DNA from 2 places in the Streptomyces sp. NBC_01803 genome. Region 2 is predicted to be linked to the other one. Evidence: riboswitches for the same ligand, from Rfam matches in the RefSeq annotation. Region 2 holds a riboswitch; the other holds the start of a gene.
The links. Region 2 has a riboswitch for cobalamin ahead of OIE51_RS09065 (ribonucleoside-diphosphate reductase subunit alpha). Riboswitches for the same ligand answer to the same signal wherever they lie in the genome.
Positions count from the first base shown of each region.

Region 1: another riboswitch for cobalamin. It lies ahead of OIE51_RS23140 (cobalamin biosynthesis protein); the one in region 2 lies ahead of OIE51_RS09065 (ribonucleoside-diphosphate reductase subunit alpha).

Region 1 covers NZ_CP109073.1:5,088,622-5,098,257, reverse strand. The annotation lists gene OIE51_RS23170 (ABC-F family ATP-binding cassette domain-containing protein) at 1-550, opposite strand, end outside; gene OIE51_RS23165 (hypothetical protein) at 748-2,136, opposite strand; gene OIE51_RS23160 (alpha/beta hydrolase) at 2,313-3,458, opposite strand; gene OIE51_RS23155 (class II aldolase/adducin family protein) at 3,763-4,443, opposite strand; gene OIE51_RS23150 (inorganic phosphate transporter) at 4,514-5,782, shown strand; gene OIE51_RS23145 (hypothetical protein) at 5,779-5,970, shown strand; cobalamin riboswitch at 6,055-6,181, shown strand; gene OIE51_RS23140 (cobalamin biosynthesis protein) at 6,315-7,250, shown strand; gene OIE51_RS23135 (cobyric acid synthase) at 7,463-8,989, shown strand; gene cobN (cobaltochelatase subunit CobN) at 8,986-9,636, shown strand, end outside.
Region 2 covers NZ_CP109073.1:2,117,598-2,127,233, forward strand. The annotation lists gene OIE51_RS09045 (carbon starvation CstA family protein) at 1-407, shown strand, start outside; gene OIE51_RS09050 (CstA-like transporter-associated (seleno)protein) at 404-616, shown strand; gene OIE51_RS09055 (DUF2079 domain-containing protein) at 781-2,223, shown strand; gene OIE51_RS09060 (GNAT family N-acetyltransferase) at 2,271-2,810, shown strand; cobalamin riboswitch at 2,800-2,965, shown strand; gene OIE51_RS09065 (ribonucleoside-diphosphate reductase subunit alpha) at 3,100-5,451, shown strand; gene OIE51_RS09070 (ribonucleotide-diphosphate reductase subunit beta) at 5,511-6,467, shown strand; gene OIE51_RS09075 (D-Ala-D-Ala carboxypeptidase family metallohydrolase) at 6,572-7,306, opposite strand; gene def (peptide deformylase) at 7,438-8,067, opposite strand; gene OIE51_RS09085 (tetratricopeptide repeat protein) at 8,148-9,146, opposite strand; gene rsrA (mycothiol system anti-sigma-R factor) at 9,356-9,636, opposite strand, start outside.

The sequences.
Region 1 (9,636 bases), 3.0 Mb from region 2:
CGTCGAGCAGGAGCGTGTCGGCGTCCGAGAAGAGGATGCGGGCCAGCTCGACACGGCGCCGCTGGCCGCCGGAGAGGGTGTGCAACTGCTGGCCGAGGACGCGGTCGGGCAGTCCCAGGCTGGCGGCGATGGTGGCGGCCTCGGCCTCGGCCGCGTAGCCGCCCCGGGTGAGGAACTCGGTCTCCAGGCGCTCGTACTTCTTCATCGCGCGGTCGCGGACCGAGCCCTCGCCGCTGGCCATCAGCTGCTCGTTCTGGCGCATGCCGCGCAGCACGCTGTCCAGGCCGCGCGCGGCGAGGATGCGGTCGCGGGCGAGGATATCGAGGTCGCCGGTGCGCGGGTCCTGCGGCAGATAGCCGACCTCGCCGCCCCGGGTGATGGTCCCGGCGGCCGGGACGCCTTCACCGGCCAGGCACTTGGTCAGGGTGGTCTTCCCGGCGCCGTTGCGGCCGACGAGACCGATGCGGTCGCCGGTGGCGATGCGGAAGGAAGCGGATTCGATGAGGACGCGGGCTCCGGCGCGCAACTCGATGCCGGTGGCGGTGATCATGGACGGACTCCAGAGGCGGGTGGGGCGGGACGTACGGGCCGGCGGGCGGTGCGGCTACGTCCGCTACGCGAGGAGCGGTGTGTCCGTGTCCATACGATTCATTCTAACGGCGCGGCGCAATGTGTTTTCCGCGCCGTTTTCCGCACCGTTTTCCGCGCGCGGCGACGCCGGCGGGCACGGGGCGGTGGCGCGCCGCATCAGGCTCCCCCGTTATGCACCTGGAACGCGGCCCGGCGGACCCGTTTGGCGAGGGCCGGGTCGGGGTGGGCGGCGGCCAGGGCCAGCAGCACCTGGACGGTGCGCGGGTGGCCGCAGACGCGGATCTCGTCAATCAGCTCGGTGACCGAGGGCTGCGGGGCGGCGTCGAGATGGTCGAGCAGCAGGCGTTCGGCGCCGTGTTCATGGGCGGCGGAGGCGGTGTCGACCCAGAGCCAGGTGGCCTCGGTGCGGGTGAGCACGCCGAGCGGGTCGTCGGCTGCGTCGCGCGGGTCGCCCGCCTCGTGGTCGGCCAGCCACAGCAGCGCGTAGGGGCGCAGCACGGGCTCGACGGCGGCGTCCCTTATGGCGGGCAGGGCGGGCGCGCCCACCACGCGCAGGGCCTCGAAGGCGAGGCCCCGGATCAGCGCGTCCTCGCCACGGGCGGCGTCGAGCAGCTCGGTGACGGCCGGGCCGGTGGGGCGGGCGGCGAGCCAGGCGCGGTACTCGGCACGGGCCGGGCCCGGCGTGAGGTGCGTGCAGCCGCGCAGCATGCCCACGGCGGACTGCTCGATGTTGCCGGCCGGGCTCTGGGCGGCGATGCAGATGTGCTCCAGCTTCGTCCACATGGCCCAGCTCCCCAGCTCGGTGAGGCGGGCCCGGACGGGCTGCCGTCCGCGCGCGTGGAGGGTGAGGGCGCCGACCGAGGCCAGGGCGTCCAGGGCCCAGCCGAGGAGGCGGACGAGCTCGGGGGTCTCCTGGGGGCGGGCCGCGCCGGCCGGGGGCGTTATGCCCCGGGGGTCGGACGTCCGGGGGGCGTTGTCCTGGGCGCTGTCGGTGGCTTGGTCCTCGGTGGCCGGGGCCTCGGTGGTGGCTTGGTCCTCGGTGGCCGGGGCCTCGGTGGTGGTGGCCGGGTCGCGGTCGGCGCGGAGCTCGGTGATGCGCTGGAGCAGCAGGTCGATCAAGCCGGCCGCCGTCACCGGGCCGTCGGAGAGCCGCATGACGGACAGGAGCTGCGGCACGGCGGCCACGACATCGGCCACCGTGCCCGGGTCGGCGTCCGGCGGCGCGGGCCGGGCCAGGGACCAGGCGTCGAAGAGCGCGACCCAGCCGCGCAGGGCCGCCGTGTCGTCGCGGTGCCAGGCGCGCAGTCGCCAGCCGGCGCGGACGCCGCCGCTGTCCGGGGCGTCCGGCGCCTGCTCGATCAGCCCGGCGAGGCGGGCGCGTCCCCAGTGGTCACGCACCGCGTGCCGGGTCAGTCCCAGGTCCGCCGCGGCCTCCTCGGCGGCGGCCTCCGGCGAGCGGCCGGTGCGCTGCGCCCAGTGGGCGAGGCGGACGGCGTCGGCCAGGAGCGCGCGGGCCTGGCGGGCGAGCTGGTCCTGCGGGGCCACGCCGCGCGGCGGCGGGGCGGGAGTACGTCTACCGTGGGGCGTACCCCGGTGCGCGGCGGCGCGCTGTTGAGGCGTTTGTGGGACAAGTCGCAACCGGGGCTCACGCGGAGTTCGGAACGTCACCTGAGCAGTTTCACCGCTGGGGCAGTGAAAGCCCAAACCTCGGCTTCGGCGGCTCACATGAGCGGCGTGAGGAAGCGGCGCAGGCGCTCCTCGTAGGCGGCCGGATCGGCGTTCCACATGGCGGCGTGCCCGGCGTTCGGGACGGTGTGGAGCGTGACGCTCTCGGGGTGCTCGGCGGCCAGTTCCCGGGATGCGCGCCAGGGCGCGACGCTGTCGTCGGGGCCGTGGAAGATCATGACGGGGAGCGGCGCGCCGCCGTGGCCGGTGGGGTGGCCGGGAGGGCGTTCGTCCGTGTCGAGGCCGAAGCCGCCGTTGGCCGCGCCGAGCGCGAACGGCAGCAGCCGGGCGGGCACGCCGTGGTCGGCGGCCAGGGAGCGGAAGGTGGCGGCGGGCTCCAGGACGGGCGAGTCGAGGACGAGGCCGGCGACCTGGGCGTGGAGCGGCGACCGGACGGCGGCGCGCAGGGCCATGGCGCCGCCGGCGGACCAGCCGTAGAGGACGACGCGCTCGGCGCCGTAGCGGACGGCGTACCGCACGGCGGCCTCGGCGTCGCGCCACTCGTCGGCGCCGAGGCGGTTGACGCGGTCACGGGAGCGGGGGGCGCCGGGGTCGCCCCGGTAGACGGGGATGAGGACCGGGAAACGCTGCTCGCGCAGGAACGGCAGGAGGTTCAGGGGGTGTTCGCGGGTGGCGCCGAGACCGTGCAGGGCGATGACCCAGGTGGTGCGAGGGCCGGGCACGAACCAGGCGGGCAGCGGGCCGCTCTCGCCGGGGACGGACACGTCGGTGAACGGGATGCCGAGGGCGGTGCGCGGATCGCCGGTGTGGATCTGGGGGGTGAGCTCGACGGTGGTGCCGGGGGCGAGATCACCGCCGACGACGCGCTCCAGCTTCCGCACGACGGTGTCGGGGCCGCCGAACACGTCGTCGAGGACGGGCCCGACGACCGCGTGGCGACCACGGGCGGTGAGGCCATAGGTGCCCGGGCGCCGGGACCCGACGGACCGGGTGAGGGTGACGCGGCCGGGGCCGGTGGCGTGCACGGCGAGCCGTTCCCCGCCGAACCCGGCGGGCCGGGGTCGCCGCGAGGACCCCAGTGCGGCTCCCACGGCCCAACGTCCGGCGGCGACCGTGGCGACGGCCGCTCCGGCTCCCAGCAGGGTGGTGGCGGCCATGGCCGCCGTCGTGTGCCGACGCATGCCTTCCAGCATGGGCGCGATGGCCCAGTACCGCCATTCGGGCGGCGAGAAGCGGGCCGCGAGCGGCGGCCGGGGCCTGCCGTGGCCCGATCTGCGGGGATCGGGCCACGGCTCGTCCGTGGCCGTACGGGCGCGGCGCGGCGGCGCGGCGGCGCGCCCCGGGGAGCGTCGTGGCCCCGCGAAGATCCGGACGAGAGACCCGGCCGGTGCTCGGGGTCGGAGGTTCTCCGGTTGGTTCGCCGCGCGACGGGCGGCGCCGACGCGCCCCCGTCCCGGACCGGCGGGGAATCTCCGGCTCGGGACGCTAACGCTGGCCGTAGGTGCGGAGCTTGGTGGCGACCTTCGTCAGCTCTTCCGGCGGCAGCAGGGTCGGGGTGCGGCCCGGGACGGCGGTGGCGGTGAGCCACAGACGGCACATCCACTCCAGCTGGGCCGTGTTGTCGTACGCCTGGCGCAGGCTGCGGCCGTGAACGATCGTGCCGTGGTTGCGCAGCAGGCAGCCGGTGCGGTCGCGCAGGGCGGCGAGCATGTGGGTGGCCAGCTCCTCGCTGCCGTAGGTGGCGTACGGCGCGACGCGGACCGGGCCGCCGAGGGCGGCGGTCATGTAGTGGATGGCGGGCAGCTCGTCCACGAGGGTGGAGACGGCCGTCGCGTGCACCGCGTGGGTGTGGACGACGGCGGTGGCGTCCGTGGCGCCGTAGATCGCCAGATGCATCGGCAGCTCGCTGGTCGGGGCGAGGGAGCCGGCGCGGGGGCGGCCGGTCAGGTCCACGGCGAGGAGGTCGGCCGGGCCGAGGCGTTCGTAGGGGACGCCGGTGGGGGTGACCAGGACGGTGTCGTCCACGCGGACCGACAGGTTTCCCGAGGTGCCGACGACGAGGCCGTCCGTCACCGTCCGGCGTGCCCGGTCGATCAGCTCGCGCCACGCCTCGCGCCACGTGGACGGAACGTTTCGGCGCAGGACGATCCGATGCCGCCAGTTCATCTTTCGTTCACCTATTCACCTTACGTTAACGGCGTTTGTCCCCCCGCCCGCCGAGCGATTGTCCGGGTACATGGAACACATAACGCTGTTGATCACGATCGTGCTCATCACGGCTTTGGCGTTCGATTTCACCAACGGCTTCCACGACACGGCCAACGCCATGGCCACCACGATCTCGACCGGTGCCATGCGGCCCAAGGCCGCCGTGGCCATGTCGGCGGCGCTGAACCTCCTCGGCGCCTTCCTCTCGGTCGAGGTCGCGCGGACGATCTCCGGCGGCATCATCGACGAAGAGGCGGGCGTCCAGCCCGAAGTGATCTTCGCCGGGCTGGCCGGGGCCATCGTATGGAACCTGCTCACCTGGCTGGCCGGCCTCCCCTCCAGTTCGTCGCACGCCCTCTTCGGCGGCCTGATCGGCGCGACGCTCGCCTCGGTCGGCTCGGGCGCGGTCAACGGGGACGCCGTCGTCACCAAGGTCCTGGTACCGGCCGTGGCCGCCCCGCTGGTCGCCGGGCTCGCGGCGCTGCTGGCCACCCGGCTGACCTACCGCGTCACGCGCGGCGCCGACGAGAAGACCGCGGCCAAGGGATACCGGACGGGACAGATCGCCTCCGCCGCGCTCGTCTCCCTCGCGCACGGCACGAACGACGCGCAGAAGACGATGGGCGTCATGACGCTGGCACTGATCGCCGGCGGCACGCTGGACCCCGGCTCGGACCCGCCGCTGTGGGTGATCGGCTCCGCCGGGGCCGCCATCGCGCTCGGCACCTACCTCGGTGGCTGGCGCATCATCCGCACCATGGGCAAGGGCCTCACCGACATCCGGCCGCCGCAGGGCTTCGCCGCCCAGACCAGCGCGGCCACCACGATCCTCGCCTCCTCGCACATGGGGTTCGCGCTGTCCACCACGCAGGTCTGCTCGGGCGCGGTGATGGGCTGCGGCCTGGGCCGCAAGGGCGGCGTGGTCCACTGGTCCACCGCTTCGCGGATGGTCCTGGCGTGGGGCCTGACCCTCCCGGCGGCCGGGCTGATCGGCGCCGCCGGGGCGCTGCTGGCGGACCGGGGCGACTGGGGTGTGGGCGCGGTGGCGGTGCTGCTCGTCACGGCCGGGGTCGCGAGCTGGGCGCTGGCCCGCCGCCGGCCGGTCGACCACTCCAACGTCCTGGACACGGAGGTGGACGCGGGCAGGGAGATGGACCCGGGCACGGGGATGGACCCGGGCACGGCCCAGGAGCGGGACGCGGTCGGGGCCGTGCCCGGTCCGGTGCGCGTCGTCATCGCCGCGCCCGCCGCTACCGCGGCTCCCGCCGCCACTCCCGCTCCCGAGGTGTCGCTGTGAACATCGACTGGGCCGTTCTCGGCCAAGTGATTGTCGTCTCGGTGCTGCTGACGCTGGCCGTGGTCGGCCTGTTCTCGGTGGGCATCCGCACCGGGTCCGCCAAGTCGGCGGTGCGCTCGGCCGGTTACCTGTGTTTCACGGCGTGCGCGGCGGCCGTGGGCTACGGCATCTGGATCGTCGCGACGTAGTCCACGGGCCGGGAGCGGCTTCAACAGGGAGTTGACGCCGCTTCCGGCCCATGGTGGACTCAACGATGCCAAACGGCGGCAGGAGAGGAAGCCGGTGCGAATCCGGCGCGGTCCCGCCACTGTCACCGGGGAGTGCTCCCCCACCGAACGTCACGGTCCCGTCAGGGGCTGGAAGGCCGGGGGAAGCGCCGATCCGGGAGCCAGGAGACTCTCACCGCCGGTCACGTCGAACCAGGGCGCGGACCCTGAGTGAGGACATACCGCCATGACTGGCTCCTTCCTGCCCCCGCCACATCCGCACCGCGCCGCATCCGCACGAGGTACCACAACGGCCGGCTGACGTCATGCGCGCATCGCACGCGACGGCGTACGGCCTGGCCCTCGGCTACCTCGGCGATCTCCTCACCGGCGACCCGCGCCGGGGTCATCCGGTGGCCGCCTTCGGCCGTGCCGCCGCCGCCCTCGAACGCCGTCTGTGGCGCGACCACCGGGCCGCCGGTGTGCTGCACACCGCGCTGTGCGTCGGCGGAACGGCCGCGGGGGCGGCGGCACTCGCCGGGCTCACGCGGGGACACGCGGGGCGCGGCGCGGTAACGGCCATGGCCGCCTGGGCCGTTCTCGGCGGCACGAGCCTGGCGCGGGAGGCGCGCGGCCTCGGGGACGCGCTGGCGGCCGGAGACGTCGCGCGGGCACGGGAGTTGCTGCCCCGGCTCTGCGGGCGCGACCCGTTGTCGCTGGACGAACCGGCGCTGGCGCGGGCCGTCGTGGAGTCGGTCGCGGAGAACACCTCGGACGCGGTCGTCGGCGCGCTCGTCTGGGGCGCGATCGCCGGAGTGCCGGGGCTCGCCGCGTTCCGCGCGGTCAACACGCTGGACGCGATGGTCGGCCATCTCTCGCCGCGCTACCGCCGGTTCGGCTGGGCCTCGGCCCGGCTGGACGACCTGGCGGGCTGGCCGGGCGCCCGGCTCACCGCCGTCCTGGCCACCGTGGCCGGCCCCCGGCCGCGCGCCGCCGCCCGCGTGTGGCGGGCCGACGCGCACCGCCACCCGAGCCCCAACGCGGGCCCGGTGGAAGCCGCGTTCGCGGGCGCGCTGGGCGTCCGCCTCGGCGGCACGCTCTCCTACGGCGGACGGGTGGAGCACCGTCCGGTGCTCAACGCCGCTGGTCGCCCAGTGGATTTCGCCGACATCGACCGCGCGATCCGCCTCTCACGCCGCATCGGCACCCTGACCCTGGCCGCCTGCTGCGCGGCGAGCTACGCACGGGAGGCCCGAAGGTGAACGACCCGTACGAGCTCCCGCACCCCTCACTCGCGCCCCAGCGGGACGGGACCGAGAAGCCCACTCCGACGCCCGACCCGGGCGGCGACGCCGCCGGCGCGGCCCCGGACCCGCACGAACCCGCACCACGCGGCGCGGTCAACCGACCGGCGGACGCCGGCCCGGGCGAAGCCCCGCTCCCTCCCGCCCTGCCGTCCCCGCGGCACGGTCCAGTGCGGCGCGGTCCGGTACGGCGCGGGGGGGCGTTGCTCGTCGCCGGGACCACGTCCGACGCGGGGAAGAGTGTCGTCACCGCCGGGATCTGCCGGTGGCTCGCGCGGAAGGGAGTGCGGGTGGCGCCGTTCAAGGCGCAGAACATGTCGCTCAACTCCTTCGTCACCCGCGACGGCGCCGAGATCGGACGGGCGCAGGCCATGCAGGCCGCCGCCGCCCGGGTCGAGCCGAGCGCGCTGATGAATCCCGTGCTGCTCAAGCCCGGCAGCGATCGCGGGAGTCAGGTCGTCCTGCTGGGGCGGCCCGTCGGGGAGGTCACGGCACGCGGCTACCACACCGAGCGCCAGACCCGGCTGCTGCCGACCGTCACCGACTGCCTGGACCGGCTGCGCGCCGAGTACGACGCCGTGATCTGCGAGGGCGCGGGCAGTCCCGCCGAGATCAACCTGCGGCGCGGCGACATCGTCAACATGGGCCTGGCCCGCGCCGCCGGGCTGCCCGTCGTCATCGTCGGGGACATCGACCGGGGCGGCGTCTTCGCCTCCTTCTTCGGCACCACCGCCCTGCTGGCCGCCGCGGACCAAGCGCTGGTCGCGGGCTATGTCGTCAACAAGTTCCGTGGCGATCAGAGCCTGTTGACCCCGGGCCTGGACATGCTGCGCGGGCTGACCGGGCGGCCTGTGCTCGGGGTCCTCCCGCACCGGCACGGCCTGGGCATCGACGAGGAGGACGGCCTGCGGATGTCCCTGCGCGGCACCGTCCGCGAGGCGAGCGCCGCCCCGCCGCACGGCCGGGACGTGCTGCGGGTCACCGTCGTCGCCATCCCGCTGATGTCCAACTTCACGGACGTGGACGCACTGGCCGCCGAACCAGGGGTCGCCGTCCGCTTCACCGACCGGCCCGAGGAGCTGGCCGACGCCGACCTGGTGGTGATCCCCGGCACCCGGGGCACCGTGCGGGCGCTGGCCTGGCTGCGTGAACGCGGCCTGGCCGACGCCCTGTCGCGGCGCGCCGCCGAGCGGCGGCCGGTGCTGGGCATCTGCGGCGGCTTCCAACTCCTCGGCGAATCCATCGAGGACGACGTCGAGTCCCGGGAGGGCCGCGTCGACGGACTCGGCCTGCTGCCCGTCCACGTGCGGTTCGCCACCGGCAAGACCCTGGCCAGGCCCACCGGTCACGCGCTCGGCCACCCCGTCGAGGGCTACGAGATCCACCACGGCGTCGCGGATGTCCGGGGCGGCGAGCCGTTCCTCGACGGCTGCCGCGTCGGGGCCGTGTGGGGCACCCACTGGCACGGCTCGCTCGAAAGCGACGGATTCCGCCGGGCGTTCCTGACCCGGATCGCGGCGGACACCGGCCGGGCCTTCGTCCCGGCCCCGGACACGGGCTTCGGCGCGCTGCGCGAGGAGCAACTCGACCGGCTGGGCGATCTCATCGAGGAACACGCCGACACCGCCGCCCTGATGCGGCTCATCGAGGAGGGCGTCCCCGACGGCCTCCCCTTCATCCCGCCGGGAGCGCCATGACGACCGTGCTGCTGCTGTCCACCGCCGACACCGACCTGCTGGCCGCCCGCGCCTCGGGCGCCTCCTACCGGATCGCCAACCCGGCCCGGGTGGACACCGCTTCGGAGCTACCCGCGCTGCTCGCGGGCGCCGATCTCGTCGTGGTGCGGCTGCTGGGCGGCCTGCGCGCCTGGGAGGACGGGGTGGCCGCCGTCACGCGCTCCGGGCTCCCGGCCGTGCTGCTCGGTGGTGAGTCGACGCCGGACGCCGAGCTGATGGCCGCCTCCACCGCGCCCGCCGGGGTGGTCGCCGAGGCGTTGGCCTACCTGGTCGCGGGCGGCTCGGACAACCTCGCGGAGCTGGCGCGTTTCCTGTCCGACACCCTGCTGCTCACCGGCCACGGCTTCGCGCCGCCCCGGCCGATGCCCGCGTTCGGCACGCATGGGGCCCGCGCGCACAAGCCGGACCGGCCGACCGTGGGCGTCCTCTTCTACCGGGCGCACGAACTGGCGGGCAACACCGCGTTCGTGGACACTCTGTGCGACGCGCTGGAGGAGCGCGGTGCCAACGCCCTGCCCGTGTACTGCGGTTCGCTGCGCGGCGCCGACCCCGCGCTGTACGAGCTGCTCGGCCGCGCGGACGCGCTGATCGCGGCCGTGCTGGCGGCG
Region 2 (9,636 bases):
CTCTCACCGCGAGCTGGCAGAAGGTCTTCTCGGGCGACCCGGCCGTCGGCTTCCTCGCCCGTCGCGATCTGTACCAGGACGGCATCGACGGCGGCCGACTGCTCACCGGAGCCCAGGACATGGGCGACATGCGGACCATCGTGAACAACGCGACGGTGGACGCGGCCCTGTCCGCCGGGCTCGCGCTGCTCGTCCTGGTGATCTTCGCCGACGCCCTGCGGGTGTGTGTGAAGGCGGTACGGAACCCCGGCTCCGCGCGCCCGCGTGAGTCGCCGTACACCCCGTCCCGGCTGATCGCCCCGGCCGGGCTCATCCCGACCCGGGCGGAACGGGCCGAGCTGGCCGCGGCCGGGCTCGGACCCGGCGGCGGCATCCCGGCGGGCCCCGAGAAGGAGGTACGGGAGTGAAGCTGACCGCCGCCCCGCGCCGGGCCGCCGCCTGGCTGCGCTGGTACGTCACCGAGTTCACCGGGGAGAACGCCTACGACCGCTATGTGGAACGGACCCGCCGCGCGGACCCGGCGGCACGGGTCCTGAGCCGCCGCGAGTTCGAGCACCGCCGCGTCGACGAGCGGTACGCCGATCCGCGCGACGGCCACCATCGCGGCTGCTGCTGAGACCCGGCGGTCGCCGCCGGCCCGGGCCGTCACTTTTCGTGAGGGGACGGTTCGGGCCGGTTTTTTTGCCCGGGGGTTGTCAACCGGTGGCGGGGTGTGGAGCGTATTCGCAGCAGAGATCCCGGCTCCCCCGGCCGGTGACCGCCTCCCGACCCGGTGCCCCGATGATCATGACCTCCCCGCCCGCCACCACCGACGGCGCGACGGACACGCCGCCGCCCGCGCGAATACGCCCGGCGGCGGTCGGCCGGCGCGACCCCTACCTGCTGGCCCTGGCCTTCTTCGCCGTCTACGCGGCGCTGTCGGTGACCCGTTACCGCCGCTTCGAGAACCGCTCCTGGGATCTGGGCATCTTCGAGCAGGTCGTCCGCTCCTACGCCGGCCTGAAGGCCCCGGTGTCGGACCTCAAGGGCGCCGGCTTCCCGATCCTGGGCGACCACTTCAGTCCGATCACCGCGCTGATCGCCCCGTTCTACCGGGTGTTCCCGACCCCGGTGACCCTTCTCGTCGCCCAGGCCGCGCTGTTCGCCCTCGCGGTCGTCCCGGTGACGCGCGCCGCGGCGTTCCTCCTCGGCCGCGCCCGGGGCGCGGCGATCGGCGTGGCCTACGGGCTGTCGTGGGGCGTGCAGCGCGCCGTCGACTTCGACTTCCACGAGATCTGCTTCGCGGTGCCGCTGATCGCCTTCGCGCTGGAGGCGGTGCTGCGGGAGCGCTGGCGCGCCGCCCTGTGCTGGGCGCTGCCGCTGCTGCTCGTCAAGGAGGACCTGGGGATGACGGCCGCGGCCCTCGCGATCGTCGTCGCCGTCCGGGCGCGCCGGGCGCGGCACGGCCGGGCCGCGCCGACCGCGCTGGCCGTCGCCGCGTTCTGCGTGCTGGCCTGCGGCCTGATCGTCAGCGTGGTCATACCGGGCTTCAACACGGGCGGCGAGTACGACTACTGGACCAAGCTCGGCGAGGACGGCGGCGGGCCCCTCGACCAGCTCCTGACCGGCGGCGAGGAGAAGTTCCGCACGCTGCTGTGGGTGCTGGTGCCCACCACCGGGCTGCTCGCGCTGCGTTCACCGCTGCTGATCGCCGCGCTGCCGACGCTCGGGTGGCGCCTCGTCTCCCAGGAGCCGCACTACTGGAGCACCGACTGGCACTACAGCGCCGTCCTGATGCCCATCACCGCCCTGGCCCTGACCGACGCCCTCGACCGCGCCCGCCACTCGCCGCGGCCCTGGCTGCGCGCGTACGCCCACCACGTGCCGGCCGCGGCCGTGGCCGCCGCGCTGGCGCTGAGCACCACCCTCCCCGCCGCCGCGCTGACCCGCGCCGACACCTACCGCGCGGGACCGGCCGCCGAGGCGGGCGCGCGGGTGCTGGCGGTGGTGCCGGACGGCGCGGAGGTGGCGGCCAACGTCCGCCCGATCTCCCATCTCACCGGCCGCTGCCGGGTGTTCTGGATCGGGCAGGGCGACGGCGGAGCGCCCGAGTATCTCGCCTACTACGACGCCTCCCGGACGGCGCGCTCGGTGGTCGCCTACGCCCGGCAGCTCTATCCGGAGGCCGAGTACGCCGTCCTGGCCGAGGAGGCGGGTTTCTTCGTGCTGCGCACGCGGCGCTGAGCGATAACCGGGTGAGAATTGTCAGACCCCTCGGTCACACTGCGTGCATGGACATCGTGATCAGGGACGCCGGGCCGGAAGAGTACGACGCGGTGGGCGAGCTGTGCGCCCGGGTCTATCTCGGGGACGGCCTGCTGACGTTCGGGGCGGACGACGAGTATCTCGTGGAGCTGCGGGACGCCGCGCGCCGCGCGGCCCACGCCGAGCTGCTGGTGGCGGTGGGCACGGCGGGCGGGGTGGCGGGCGAGCTGCTCGGGACGGTCACCTTCGTGGGGGATGGCGGGGAGTTCGCCAATATCGCCCGGGAGGGCGAGGCCGAGTTCAGGATGCTGGCGGTGCGGCCCGAGGCGCGTGGCCGGGGGGCGGGCGAGGCGCTGGTGCGCGAGTGCCTGCGACGCGCCCGGGCGCGGGGGCTGAAGCGTGTCATCATTTCCACTCAGTCGCACATGCACACGGCGCATCGGCTGTACGGGCGGCTGGGGTTCGTTCGGGCGCCGGAACGCGACTGGGCGTTCCTCGCCGGGCACCTTCTTCACGCATTCGCAGTTGACCTTGCTCCCAGGCGAGACCAACGGCACAACATATAGGGGCTCTCGCATCCACCAGCACTAGATGTATGCTCAACTCGCTGTCGCCGCAGGGAATCCGGTGCGAATCCGGAGCTGTCCCACAACGGTGTGCGATGGGCTGTTTCGTGCTGCCCATGGCGAGTCCGGCCACCCGCGAACGGCATCGAACAGTCCGGGCCTCGCGAGTGGGGCCGGTGGCGGACACGCGCTCATGTCTTTGCTGTGCCACAGCCGTGGCACCCGCATGCCTTCGCGCGCCCGCCACCCCGCCCCCGTCGGGGCCATCGCGAACCGAGGGAGAGACCGAGTGACCATCGCACCCGTCGCACCCGTGGAGCCCGCCACAGCCGCGCTGTCGCGCACGCTGGCCGAGCTGACCGCCGACCTGCCCGCCGCCGACCCCGGCCGCGTCACGGAGGCGGTCGCCCGCGGAACCCACCCCGGCTCGGACGAGGCCGGCCGGCGGGCGCTCGCCATCGAGGCCGCCGCCGGGCTCATCGCGGAGGAGCCGGCCTACTCGCGGCTCGCGGCCCGGTTGCTCACCCTCGCCATCCGGGAGGAGGCCGCCGGGCAGGGCGCGGTGTCGTTCTCCGCGTCCGTCGCCGTGGGTCACCGCGAGGGGCTGATCGCCGACCGCGCCGCCGCGTTCACCGCGCGGCATGCCGACCGGCTGGACGCGCTCGTGGAGCGGGCCGTCGCGGACGGCGCCGACGACCGCTTCGAGTATTTCGGGCTGCGCACCGTCGAGTCCCGCTATGTGCTGCGGCACCCGATCACCCGCAAGGTCATCGAGACCCCGCAGCACTTCCTGCTCCGGGTCGCCTGCGGACTGGCCGAGGACGACTCCGAGCGGGCTCTCGACGAGGTGGCCGAGCTGTACCGGCTGACCCACTCCCTGGCCTATCTGCCGTCCTCCCCCACCCTGTTCAACTCCGGGACGCGCCACCCCCAGATGTCCTCCTGCTATCTGCTGGACTCCCCCCGGGACGAGCTGGACTCGATCTACGAGCGGTACCACCAGATCGCCCGGCTCTCGAAGCACGCCGGCGGGATCGGCCTGTCCTGGTCCCGGATCAGGGCCCGGGGTTCACTCATCCGGGGCACCAACGGCACGTCCAACGGCATCGTCCCGTTCCTGCGCACCCTCGACTCCTCGGTCGCCGCGGTGAACCAGGGCGGCCGGCGCAAGGGCGCGGCCTGCGTCTACCTGGAGACCTGGCACGCGGACATCGAGGAGTTCCTCGAACTGCGGGACAACACCGGGGAGGAGGCCCGCCGCACCCACAACCTCAACATCGCGCACTGGGTTCCGGACGAGTTCATGCGCCGGGTCGAGGCGGACGCCGACTGGTCGCTGTTCTCCCCGGTGGACGTGCCCGGGCTGGTGGACCTGTGGGGCGACGACTTCGACGCGGCGTACCGCCGGGCCGAGGCCGAGGGCCGGGCGCTGCGGACCGTGCCCGCGCGGCAGTTGTATGCCCGGATGATGCGGACCCTCGCCCAGACCGGCAACGGCTGGATGACGTTCAAGGACGCGGCCAACCGCACGGCCAACCAGACCGCGCGGCCCGGCTCGGTCGTGCACTCCTCGAACCTCTGCACCGAGATCCTGGAGGTCACCGACGACGGCCAGACCGCCGTGTGCAACCTCGGCTCGGTCAACCTGGCCGCGCACCTCGGCGCCGACGGCGCGGTGGACTGGGACCAGCTGGACGCCACCGTCCGCACCGCCGTCACCTTCCTGGACCGGGTGGTGGACATCAACTACTACCCGACCGGAGAGGCCGCCACCTCCAACTCCCGCTGGCGGCCGGTCGGTCTCGGCGTGATGGGCCTCCAGGACGTCTTCTTCCGGCTGCGGCTGCCGTTCGACTCTCCCGAGGCCCGCGAGCTGTCCACCCGGATCGCCGAGCGGATCATGCTCACCGCCTACGAGACCTCCGCCGACCTCGCCGAGCGGCACGGCCCGCACCCCGCGTGGGTCGACACCCGCACCGCCCGGGGCGTGTTCCACCCCGACCACTACCCCGACGCCGAGCCCACCTGGGCCGCCCGCTGGCTCGCCCTGCGCGCCCGCGTCGCCCGCACCGGCCTGCGCAACTCGCTGCTGCTCGCCATCGCCCCGACCGCCACCATCGCCTCGATCGCCGGGGTGTACGAGTGCATCGAGCCGCAGGTGTCCAACCTGTTCAAGCGCGAGACGCTGAGCGGGGAGTTCCTCCAGGTCAACGCCTATCTGGTGGCGGAGCTGAAGCGGCTGGGCCGCTGGGACGCCGCCACCCGGGAGGCGCTGCGCGCGGCGAACGGCTCGGTGGCCGCGCTGCCCGGACTGCCGGACGAGGTGCGGGAGTTGTACCGCACGGCGTGGGAGATCCCGCAGCGCGCCCTGATCGACATGGCCGCCGCGCGCACCCCGTATCTGGACCAGAGCCAGTCGCTCAACCTGTTCCTGGCCGCGCCGACCATCGGCAAGCTCAGCTCGATGTACGCCTACGCCTGGAAGCGCGGTCTGAAGACGACGTACTACCTGCGCTCCCGCCCCGCCACCCGGATCGCCCAGTCCGCCCGGGTGTCCGCGCCCGTCGCCGTCGCCGTCGCGGAGCCCGAGGCCGTGGCCTGCTCCCTGGAGAACCCCGAGTCCTGCGAGGCGTGCCAGTGACCACCCCGGCCGACCCCAAGAGCCTGCTCGACCCGGGCTTCGAGCTGACGCTGCGCCCAATGCGCTATCCCGAGTTCTACGACCGGTACCGGGACGCCATCAAGAACACCTGGACGGTGGAGGAGGTCGATCTGCACTCGGACGTGGCCGACCTGGCGAAGCTCTCCCCCGGCGAACGGCACATGATCGGCCGCCTGGTGGCGTTCTTCGCGACCGGCGACTCGATCGTCGCGAACAACCTGGTGCTCACCCTCTACAAACACATCAACTCCCCCGAGGCGCGGCTGTATCTGTCCCGGCAGCTCTTCGAGGAGGCGGTGCACGTCCAGTTCTATCTGACGCTGCTGGACACCTATCTGCCCGATCCGGACGAGCGGGTGGCGGCGTTCGCGGCCGTGGAGAACATCCCGTCCATCCGCGAGAAGGCCCAGTTCTGCTTCCGCTGGATGGACGCGGTGGAGAAGATCGACCGGCTCGAAACGGCGGCCGAGCGGCGCCGTTTCCTGCTCAACCTGATCTGCTTCGCCGCCTGCATCGAGGGCCTGTTCTTCTACGGCGCCTTCGCCTACGTGTACTGGTTCCGCTCGCGCGGCCTGCTGCACGGTCTGGCCACCGGCACCAACTGGGTGTTCCGGGACGAGAGCATGCACATGGACTTCGCGTTCTCGGTGGTGGACACGGTCCGGCGCGAGGAGCCCGGCCTGTTCGACGAGGGGCTGGAGCGCGAGGTCACCGCGATGCTGTGCGAAGCCGTCGAGGCCGAGCTCCAGTTCGCCCGCGACCTGTGCGGCGAGGGGCTGCCGGGTATGAACACCGAGTCGATGCGCGCCTATCTGGAGTGCGTGGCCGACCAGCGGCTGGTCCGGCTCGGCCTGAAGCCGGTGTTCGGCTCGGAGAACCCGTTCTCCTTCATGGAGTTGCAGAACGTCCAGGAGCTGACGAACTTCTTCGAGCGCCGCGCCTCCGCCTACCAGGTCGCGGTCGAGGGGACCGTCTCGTTCGACGACGACTTCTGACAGGGCGCCGCCGCCGGGTGCTTCCCGGCGGCGGCGCACGGCCCGCCCCGGTGCGGGGCGGGGGCGGACCGTCGCCGCCGTGGACCGCTGTGGTCGGTCCGCGCTCAGACGCCGCAGTTCGGGGCGGACCAGGTCTGCGAGGACTTGTGCGCCAGGTGCGTGTGGTCGTTGTGGTCCGGGTAGCCGGGGCCGAGGATCTCGCGGAAGCCGTGGTAGCGCGCCCGCTGGGCCAGGGTGCACAACGACGGGCTGCCGACCAGGTCGACGGCGTCCCCGTACAGGTGACGGCTGGTGGAGGAGCCGCCGGCCGCGCTGTTGCAGGCGTAGGACCGGAAGCCGCTGCTGGTGGTGATCGCCACATCGCCCAGGGCGTGCCGCATCGCCTCCAGCCGCCACATGTTGACCAGGGCGTTCGCCCGCGCCTGGGAGGCGCTGACCGCGCCGCCCGACCAGTCCGAGTTGCAGCGGTTCATCTCCGCGTAGGAGAAGTGGATCGGCGTGCAGTCGTCGTCCTGGAGGGCGTAGAGCTTGGTGAACGTCTGCGATCCGGCGACGCCGTCGGCCGCGAGCCCGTACGCGGACTGGAAGCGCTGGACCGCCGCCGCCGTGGCCGGACCGTAGTCGCCGTCGAGCGCGAGCACGTTGCCGTAGCCGGGGTAGCCGGAGACCCGGATCTGGAGCTGGCGCACGTCCTCGCCCTGCATGCCCTGGCTGAGGGTGCGGCCCCAGGTGTAGCAACCGTCGGCGTGGGCGGTGCCGGCCGTGGTGACCGTCCCGACCAACGCTGCTGACGCGACCATGACAAATGTGAGCAGGATGCGTACCGCGCGTCTGTACATGCCGCCTCCGTGGGGTGAGAGGTAGATAGCTCCGAGGGTGGCCCATCGGTCAACGCGCGTCAACCATGCGAGCGGGACGTCAGAGGTCCGGCCCTGTGACGACGTCCCGCCGCTCTTCTCCCCGGCGCCGACTAGGCGTTGGGCACCGTCTCGTAGCGCGGCGTGCCCTCGTCCATCATCGCCAGCGCCTTCTTCCGGTCCCGCTTGGAGAGCCGGTCGATGTACAGGCGGCCGTAGAGGTGATCCGTCTCGTGCTGGAGGCAGCGGGCGAAATACCCGGTGCCGCGCACCGCGATCGGCTCGCCCGCCGCGTCCTGGCCGCGCACCACCGCGTAGTCCGGGCGCGGCAGCTCCCAGTAGGCGGTCGGGACGGACAGGCAGCCCTCGTTGTTGTCGTCCAGCACCCGGGCGTCGGCGGGGAGCTCGTCCAGCACCGGGTTGCAGACGACGCCGACATGCCGGACGCCGTCGTCGTCCATGCAGTCGTAGACGAAGACCTTCAGGTCCACACCGATCTGGTTCGCCGCGAGCCCCACGCCCTCGGCGGCGCGCTGGCTGGCGAACATGTCGTCGATCAGCGCCGCGAGTGTGTCGTCGAACTCCGTGACGTCCTGGCATTCCTTGTGCAGCAGCGGATGGCCGACGACGGTGATCGGCCGGGCCGTGCCGCGCTCGCGGTACGCCTGCTCCCGCTCCGCACAGTCGTGCGTGTCGTCGATGAACTCGTCGCTGACCCGCTCATCGGTCTCTTGCTGCGCCATGTCGGCCTGTACGCCTTTCGGTGATGCTCCGCGCTGATCCATACAGCTTACGGCCAGCGCCGGGGCACCCGATCCGGCCCTCAGCAGACCTCTTCGAGATCCCGCCAATCTCTGGTGTCCGGGCTGTCCGCGACCCAGCCGTCCAGCAGCCCGCGCACCAGGGAGCCCGGCGCGGCCAGCCCGCACTCGCGCTCCGGCGACCACAGCCCGCTCACGCCCGCGCCCGTGTGCCCCAGCGGTCCCGGGGCGCCCGGCGCGCTGTGGTCGTGCGGATCGTGCAGCGCCATGCCGTCGCCCTCCTCGCTCGGCATCCGGCTCTCCGAGCAAGCCCGGCACAGCAGCCGCACCGATGACGACCAGTCCTCCGCCGCGTACCCGGCGTCGGCCGCCAGCCGCTCCAGCGCGTCCCGGTCGGCCTCGGTGGCCGCCTCGATCAGCACCACCCAGGTGGGAACCGCCGAGGGCGCCCACAGCTCGATCTCGTCGAAGACCGGATAGGCGGAGGCGATGCCCCCGCTCATCGTCGTCCGCTCGCCGCGCGGGACGCCGTCGTGCAGCACCACCTCGCCCCAGCGCCGCCCGGAGGAGGGCAGCGGGATGTTCTGCACCTCGATCCTGGCGGGATCCAGGCGCCGGCCCCATACGACCTCGGCCTCGCCCTCGGGCGAGAGCCGGACGGCGGCCCCGCCCAGGTCCATGCCGAGCGGCTCGTCGGTGAGCGAGTGCGCCCCGGGCACCGGCAGCCCGTACGCCTGCCAGGCGCGCCGGGCCAGCGGCCAGTCCTGGAGGGCGGTCGCCGCGATTCCGACGTTCCACCAATCGGGTGCGTTGGCGTCCTTCTCCAGCAGGGCCACGGCCCGCAGCCCGGCCGAGCGCGCCAGCTCCCAGTCGTGCCGGAACTTGTGCAGCAGCGCCAGGTTGAACCAGGACTCCGACAGCCACGGCTCCAGGTCGGCGGCGCGCGTCAGAAGCGCGTCCGCGTCCTCGTAGCGGCCGTCGTCGATGAGGGTGAACGCCCGGTTGGTGGCCAGCCGCCAGTCCGTGGACGGCCGCTGTCGGACCCTGCCGAAGATCCTCACGATGTCCTGCCTGATTCCCGCTTGGTAGCGTGCACTTCACACTTCTCCTGTCCGTCCCGGACCGCATCCAACCATGGGCGGACAGGTGCCTGCTCACAGGATGGGACAGCCGGACGGGGCGCGCGAGACGGCGGACGAGCGGCGGGACGGGAAACGGCGGTCCCGCGCACGGGACACGCGCGCGGGGCCGCCGGGAGACGCGGGAGCCGCTACTCGGCGGCGGGCCGCTCGGAGAGCGGGGTCACGGTCGGGGCAGGGGCGGGGGCAGGGGCTTCCCCGGCGCGGATCAGGTCGATCCGCCCGAGCACCTTGGCCCGCAGATCCGCCGGCACATCGTCGTGACCGCAGCAGCGCTTGACGAGCTTCTTCACCGACTGCTCCAGTCCGTATTTCTCCAGACACGGAGAGCAGTCGTCGATGTGCTCCTGGAACTTCGCGCAATCGCCGTCCGGCATCTCGCGGTCCAGATACTCGTACAGGCGGTCCAGGA